Regions from separate parts of the Pseudoflavonifractor sp. HNCC25GI2 genome, predicted to be linked through region 1. Evidence: riboswitches for the same ligand, from Rfam matches in the RefSeq annotation. Region 1 holds a riboswitch; the other holds the start of a gene.
What was found. Region 1 has a riboswitch for tetrahydrofolate ahead of AC3YUO_RS07015 (folate family ECF transporter S component). Riboswitches for the same ligand answer to the same signal wherever they lie in the genome.
Positions count from the first base shown of each region.

Region 2: it holds a riboswitch for tetrahydrofolate, as region 1 does, so the genes downstream of both, AC3YUO_RS10080 (folate family ECF transporter S component) here and AC3YUO_RS07015 (folate family ECF transporter S component) in region 1, are expected to answer to the same signal.

Region 1 is NZ_JBYUOW010000004.1:84,375-87,768, reverse strand. Features, by position in the region: gene AC3YUO_RS07025 (bifunctional 5,10-methylenetetrahydrofolate dehydrogenase/5,10-methenyltetrahydrofolate cyclohydrolase) at 1-559, opposite strand, end outside; gene AC3YUO_RS07020 (HutD family protein) at 592-1,191, opposite strand; gene AC3YUO_RS07015 (folate family ECF transporter S component) at 1,216-1,764, opposite strand; THF riboswitch at 1,815-1,910, opposite strand; gene AC3YUO_RS07010 (cyclodeaminase/cyclohydrolase family protein) at 1,977-2,615, opposite strand; gene ftcD (glutamate formimidoyltransferase) at 2,648-3,394, opposite strand, start outside.
Region 2 is NZ_JBYUOW010000007.1:99,818-103,211, forward strand. Features, by position in the region: gene AC3YUO_RS10070 (nucleoside hydrolase) at 1-238, shown strand, start outside; gene AC3YUO_RS10075 (aminotransferase class V-fold PLP-dependent enzyme) at 282-1,421, opposite strand; gene AC3YUO_RS10080 (folate family ECF transporter S component) at 1,513-2,040, opposite strand; THF riboswitch at 2,187-2,303, opposite strand; gene AC3YUO_RS10085 (P-loop NTPase) at 2,513-3,325, opposite strand.

The DNA of each region.
Region 1 (3,394 bases):
CAGACACGGTGGCCCCCTGATTCATCAGCAAAATGGCAGTGGGCATCCCCACGGTGACGCCCGTGCCTACAATGACTACATTTTTTCCCTTCAGTGCCACCTGGTAGTAGCGCAGAAGCTCCAGGCAGGCGGAGGCAGTGCAGGGCGGGAAGCCCGCCATTCCCTGGAACACCAGCCCGCCCATGGAGGCGCCGGTCATGGCGTCAATGTCCTTCTCCGTGGTCAGAATCCCCAGCACCTCGGGAATATTCAGATGGGGAGGCAAGGGGCGGAACAGCAGGCAGCCGTGGATGCGGCTGTTCCCGTTGATCTCCTCCAGGACCTGAGTCAGCTCATGGGCGCTCACGTCCTCCGGGAGGAGTGTCCGGGACACCGCAACCCCCAGGGCCTGGGCCCGCTTGGTGGCGCCCCGCTCATAGCTCACATCGGCGGGTCGGGCGCCCACCCGCACAATCCCCAGGGTGGGAGTCACCTCCCGTTCCCGCAGCAGGGCTACCCCCCGGGCAATTCGCGTACAGAGATCCTCGCTCACCGGCACGCCGGACAACAGCTTTGCCATGGGCTTTCCGCTCCTTTCCCCTTTCCCGCTCTTCAGCGGGTATAGATCACGGCCGTCATCAGCTGAGCACCCTGGGCGCTCTCCAGCCGGACGGGCTTGTCCTCCGCCTGGCGGCACAGCAGGAACTGGCCGGCCTTCACGGTCTTTCCTTCCTCGGGCAGGGTTACCTCGCCCTCGCCGCAGTAGATGGCAAGGGTGCGATTGGAAAAGCTCTGAGGCGCGGAAACCGGAGCCGTCCAGCTGAGGGCCGCTCCCGCCGCCAGCGTCAGCGCCTGGAGGGTACCCTCGCACTGGCCCTTGCGCAGCATCAGATTGAAATCGGTGCACCGGCCCCAGGACTCCACGGGCACGCCGCCGTCAAAGGAGTACACCTGATAGGGCACCAGGGAGAAGCGCTCCCCCTCCCCCACCTTCATATCCAGGCCGCCCTTCAAGGTGGCGATGAGGCGGTTATAGTCGGGCAGGGGGGTGAAATCCGAGTGCTCCAGATCCACTCCGGCGGAGCTGAAGCGCCACAGGAAATCCCGGTCGGCGTATACCGCCCCCTCCGGCGCAATGGCCAGCTGGGTGGTGGTTCCACCCGACCAGCTGGTGGTGATATAGTCTTCTTGGGTAAGCAGGGTCCATTCCATATTAAGACTTCCTTCCCTCAGCGTTTAGTTCACGGCCATTCCATTCCGGCGCAGCACCTTCATCAGGGGGATGGCGAGGGCGGCTACAATCAGGGCGACCACAATATCCTTGGGCAGGCGGAACACCACACTTCCAAAAACCATAGCAAAGGTATAGTAGTGGTTGATGAGGCTGTCCAGCCACAGGGCCAGGGTATTCATGCACCCGCTGACCAGGGCACCCCCAATGCACGCGCCGTAGCAAAGGCCAATTTTGTCCTCCAGATGTCCGCCCTGACGCTTCACGCGGCCCGCAACAATACCAACCACCAGGGCCCAGCCGATAGGAGGCCAGATCCAGATGATGGTGGTGTGCATCAGACCCATGGTGAGCAGCTGGCTGAGGAATTCACCCACCAGGGCCACCACGCAGGCTCCCCCAGTGCCCAGCAGCAGAACGGCCACCACCACGGGCAGAGCCACAAAGGTCAGCTTCCAGTTTGCCAGGCGGATGACCAGCGTCATGCTCAGCAGCACGTACACCGCGGTCAAAATGGCCATCTGACACAGGACCTTACTATTCACTTTTTTCATAAAAATACTCCTTTCATGGCGTGTTGCCATGAAAGGAGCAAGCTCCCCATGGCAGCGGACGCGACACAGCAACGCGGGCTTTTCGTCCCTTCGTCCACCGGCAACCTCCCATCCGATGGCACTTAACGCACTGCATCTACTCTGTCAATTCTTATTCAATTAAAAAAGGGGCGGCGCCGACAGGCGACCTGCCGACGCTCACCCCGAAAAAATTACATCTGCTCCAGAACGTTCTGGTAAATCTGATCGGCCAGGGGCAGAGCCTTGGCCAGCATGGCCTCGCCCTTCTTGCGGTAGTCCTCGGCCAGCTCCTTGTTCTTCAGGGAGCCGATGTTGATGAGGACGTTCAGCCAGGCGCCCTGGATGGCGGCGCGCAGGGACAGGGCGGACACGCCCAGGTCGCTGGCGGCGCTGTCGTTGGTCTTGCCCAGCAGGGAAGCGGTCAGCTCCAGGGTCTCGGTGGCCAGCTCCATCATCTCAAAGGGAGTGGCGGTGCAGCCCTCCAGGCCCTTCTGGATGGCGGCGGAGCGGGCAGCCTTCTCCTCGTCGGTAGCCTTGGGCATACCGAAGGCGGCGGAAACCACGTTGAAAGCCTCGGTGTCGCGGTCCATCACGTCCACAAAGCGTACCTTCAGGTCGGTGGCCTTCTTCTGGCTCTCAATCACGAACTCCTGATACTCGGCATACTTCTCCTTGCTCTTGCCCACAGTGGTCAGGCCACACACCATGGCGGTGAGGGCGGCGCCCAGGGCACCCTCCAGAGCAGCGGCAGAGCCGCCGCCAGGAGCGGGAGCGTCGGAGGCCAGCAGGTCAACAAACTCAGCAGTCTGCAGCTCGGCTAATTTCTTCATGTCGTTCTTCTCCTTTTCGTTTCCGTCTTTTCTTACTTCATGTCCAGGAGGTGATACTCCATGATCTGGTTGTGGCAATCGAAGTCCTTGGCCTTCAGATAGAACTCAGCGCAGTCGATCATGGCCTTGGCGGGGGTCAGACCCACGATCTCGCTGTCGATGATGTAGGTGCCGTAGCGCTCAGCCAGGGACTTAACCATCTCATAGACAACGTACAGGGGGGTGTCCTCATAGTTGACCATGTTCATGGAAACCTGGGCGATGCCGCGGTCCTCCATCATGAAGCCCATGGCCTTGCAGCTGCGGAAGCCGCCGGAGGAACCACGGATGACCTTGGCGATCTTCTTGGCGACCTCGACGTCGGAAGTGGCCAGGTTGATGTTGAAGGCAACCAGGGGCATACGGGCGCCGATGGCAGTGATACCGGCAGTGGGGTGAATCTTCCGCTCGCCGTAGTCGGGAGCCCAGTCGGGCTGCAGCAGCTTCTCGGGCATGCCCTCGAACTCGCCCTTGCGGCAGGTAGCCAGGTTGCGGCGCTCAGGACGGGTAGCGGAGTCCTCATACAGGAAGGAGGGAACCTTCAGCTCGTCCCAGATACGCTGGGCCACGCGCTTGGACAGCTCCACGCACTCCTCAACGGTGACGTCCTTGGACTGGGGTACGAAGGGGATAACGTCGGTGGCACCCATACGCTTGTGCTCACCCTTGTGCTTGTTCATGTCGATGCGCTCGGTGGCTACCTTGGTCAGGCGGAAAGCCACTTCCTCAATGGCGCTGAG
Region 2 (3,394 bases), on a different contig from region 1:
GGCCAACCTCCACGACGTGGTGGCCTTCTGTGCGCTGGTGAACCCCTCGGTGCTTACCTTTAAGAAGTACTACATGGATGTGGAGACGGAGGGCACCATCACCCGGGGCATGACAGTGGCGGACTTCCGGGATGTATGCCCGGACAAGGAAAAGAATGTGTGGTGCGCCGAAGATATTGACCTGGGGCGGTTCTGGCGGTGGTTTGTGGACCTGTTCCAGAGCTGCGAAAAGAAATAAAAAAAGCGGCCCTGTCCTTCTTGGACAGGGCCGCTTGCTGGTTTCAGCGGGCCAGATGGGGGCGGAGAACCTCCAGCACCTGGTCGGCCTCCTGGGTGGTGTTGTAGCCGTGAATGCCCATGCGGATGAGGCCGCAGCGCAGGGAACAGGCGATGTCCCGGCCCCGCAGGTACTGGTAGGTCTGCTGGGGGTCGGGGGTGGAGAAGGAGACAATGGTGGAGCGGGTGTCATCCCGGAGGACACAGGGGGCCAGGTCGGCGCCCAGCTTTTTCAGCCCGTCAATGAGGTAGCCGCTCACCTGCCAGGCCTCCCGGCGGATGGCCTCAAAGCCCACCTGGTCCATCAGCTGCAGGGAGGCGTGGAGTCCGGCGATGCCCGGGGCGTTGGGCAGACCCAGCTCGAACCGGGCGGCGCCCTCCCGCCAGTCCAGGCAGTAGTCTACCGAGTCCACGTCAATTTTTACGCTGTCCGCCCCAGCGAAGGGGGGCTCCAGCTCCCGGGCCAGCTCCTCCCGGACATAGAGGAAGCCGGTGGAGAAGGGGCCCAGCAGCCACTTGGAGGCCAGGCCGGCCAGAAAGTCGATGTGGAAGCGCTTCACATCCATGGGCATGACGCCCAGGGACTGGGCACAGTCCACAATGAGGTAGGCCCCGTGGGCCTGACACCAGCTGCCGATGGCCTCCAGGTCGGTGGCAAAGCCGTCGGAAAATTCCACGCTGCTCACCGTTACCGCCCGGGTGCGGGCATCGGCGTACTGCTCCAGCCGGTCCACCGTCAGACCGCCCCCGTCGTTGGGGATAATCCGGGCCTCCACCCCCTTGGCTTTCTGCAGCCGCAGCCAGGGGTAGACATTGGAGGCAAACTCCCGGTCACACAGAATGACGTTGTCCCCCGCCTGGAGGGGCAGGGAATTGGCGGCGGAGTTGATGCCGTAGGCCACATTTTCCGTAAAAGCGATTTCCTCCGGCCGGCTGCCGATGAGCCGGGCCAGAAGCGCCTGACAGGCGGGGAAGAGCTCGGCGGCGTAGCGGTAGTACTTCATGGGCATGGCCTGCCGCAGCTCCATGCAGGCGTTCATGGCCGCAGTGACCTCCGGGGCCACCGGGCCCATGGAGGCGTTGTCAAAAAAGATGCCCTTCTCGGTGGTCTGGGAAAAGTGGCTGCGGAATGTGTCCAGTGCCATAGAAAAACCTTCTTTCTGCCCGCGGGCAAGGTGAATAAAAAACGGCCCGTCCCATGCCGGGGCACGGAACGGGCCGAAGGGGGAACAAAGCTTATTTGCCGGCCAGGCTGGGGGTGGCGCCGAAGAGCTTTCCGGCCACGGCCAGCACCCGGGGGGCCACCAGGCAGATGCAGATGATGCTCACCGGAGCCACCAGAACATTCTGGAACAGGCGGGTGGGCAGCAGCACCAGATAGGCCTTATTCATCAGCATGGTCAGCCAGTAGGTCTGGAGCAGCACGCTGCACAGCAGGGACTCGGTGATGACGCACAGGGTCACGCGGGGGATGGTGATGGGCTTGCGGTAGAGGAACAGGCCGTAGATGAGGCCGCTGAGGAAGGCGGTGGTGGCCATGGGGGGATAGTAGCCGTAGGGGCCCAGGGCGGCGATGAGGAAGTCGCCCATCACACCGGCGGCGGCGCCCCACAGGGGGCCGTAGAGCATGCCGGTAATGGACAGGGGCAGGAAAATAAAGCCGATGGTGACCAGGGGCAGCTTGATGGAAAAGAACATGCCGGCCACGACCTGGGCAGCCAGCAGCATGCCCATCATGGCAACTTTTTTGGTGGTGACGCTCATAAATGTACCCTCCGAATAAAAATTTGAATGATTGCGGGGAAGAAACGGGGAATAAGCGCTACCAAACGACAGGCATAAAAAAACCTCCCTTTTATGTAAGCGCAGCTACATAAAAAGAGGCGTCAAGCGGCAAATTCTTGTTATGTAGCAATGGGATGCGAACCTTGTATCGCTAGCTCAAAGCTATTCGTCCCACCGTCAACTCCCCGTTCGGCGGGCACTGGATACCAATGGGTATGATACGCACAAGGTCCTACTCTGCTAGTGATTTCAGGGCTCCGGCCCGAAATCGGCTACATTATATCATACCGCTGAAAAATTACAAGAGGGACGGAGAAAAAACGCAGGAATTAAATCGGAAGGGAGGCTGCACCTGCGGAAATAAGGGTAAGGCGGGGGTTTTTCTGCACAAAAAAAGGCGGCCTCTTTCGAGGCCGTCTTTTTTGCTTGTAAGCGGGGTTTGACAGGGGGCTCAGCCGTCCAGACGGCTGGCCACTTCCTCCAGATAGTTGTGCTCCACCTGCTCCAGCTTGCCGGCGTCGAAGGCGGCGGCCAGGCTGGGGTCGATGGGCAGACGGGCCAGCACCGGGGTCTCCAGCTGGGCGGCCACCTCGTCCAGGTGGCTCTCGCCGAAGATGGAGTGGCGGCTGCCGCAGTCGGGGCACTGGAAGTAGCTGTAATTCTCCACCAGACCCAGCACGGGGATGTTCATCATCCGGGCCATGTTCACCGCCTTGGTGACGATCATGGACACCAGGTCCTGGGGAGAGGTGACCACAATGACACCGTCCACCGGCAGGGACTGGAACACGGTGAGGGGCACGTCGCCCGTTCCCGGAGGCATATCCACGAACATGTAGTCCACGTCGCCCCACACCACGTCCTGCCAGAACTGGGTGACCACGCCGGCGATGACGGGGCCGCGCCAGATGACGGGGTCGGTCTCGTTGGCGGTGAGCAGGTTCAGGGACATGAGCTTGATGCCGCCAGCGGTGACGGCGGGGTCAATGCCCTCGTCGGTGCCGGTGGCCTTCTCATGGATGCCGAAGGCGGTGGGGATGGAGGGACCGGTGATGTCGGCGTCCAGAATGGCCACCTTGCGGCCCTTGCGGGCCATGGCCACCGCCAGAGAGGCGGTGACGGTGCTCTTGCCTACGCCGCCCTTGCCGCTGACCACGGCAATGACCCGGGTGATGGAGGACTTGGCATTGGCCGGGACGCGCATGTCCCGGGAGGAACAGTCAGCACTGCAGCTGGAACAGTTGTGGGTGCAGCTTTCAGACATGAAACAGGCATCTCCTTTATTCATTCCCGGAAAAACCGGGATCTTCTTACCAAACTATGAGTGTAGCGG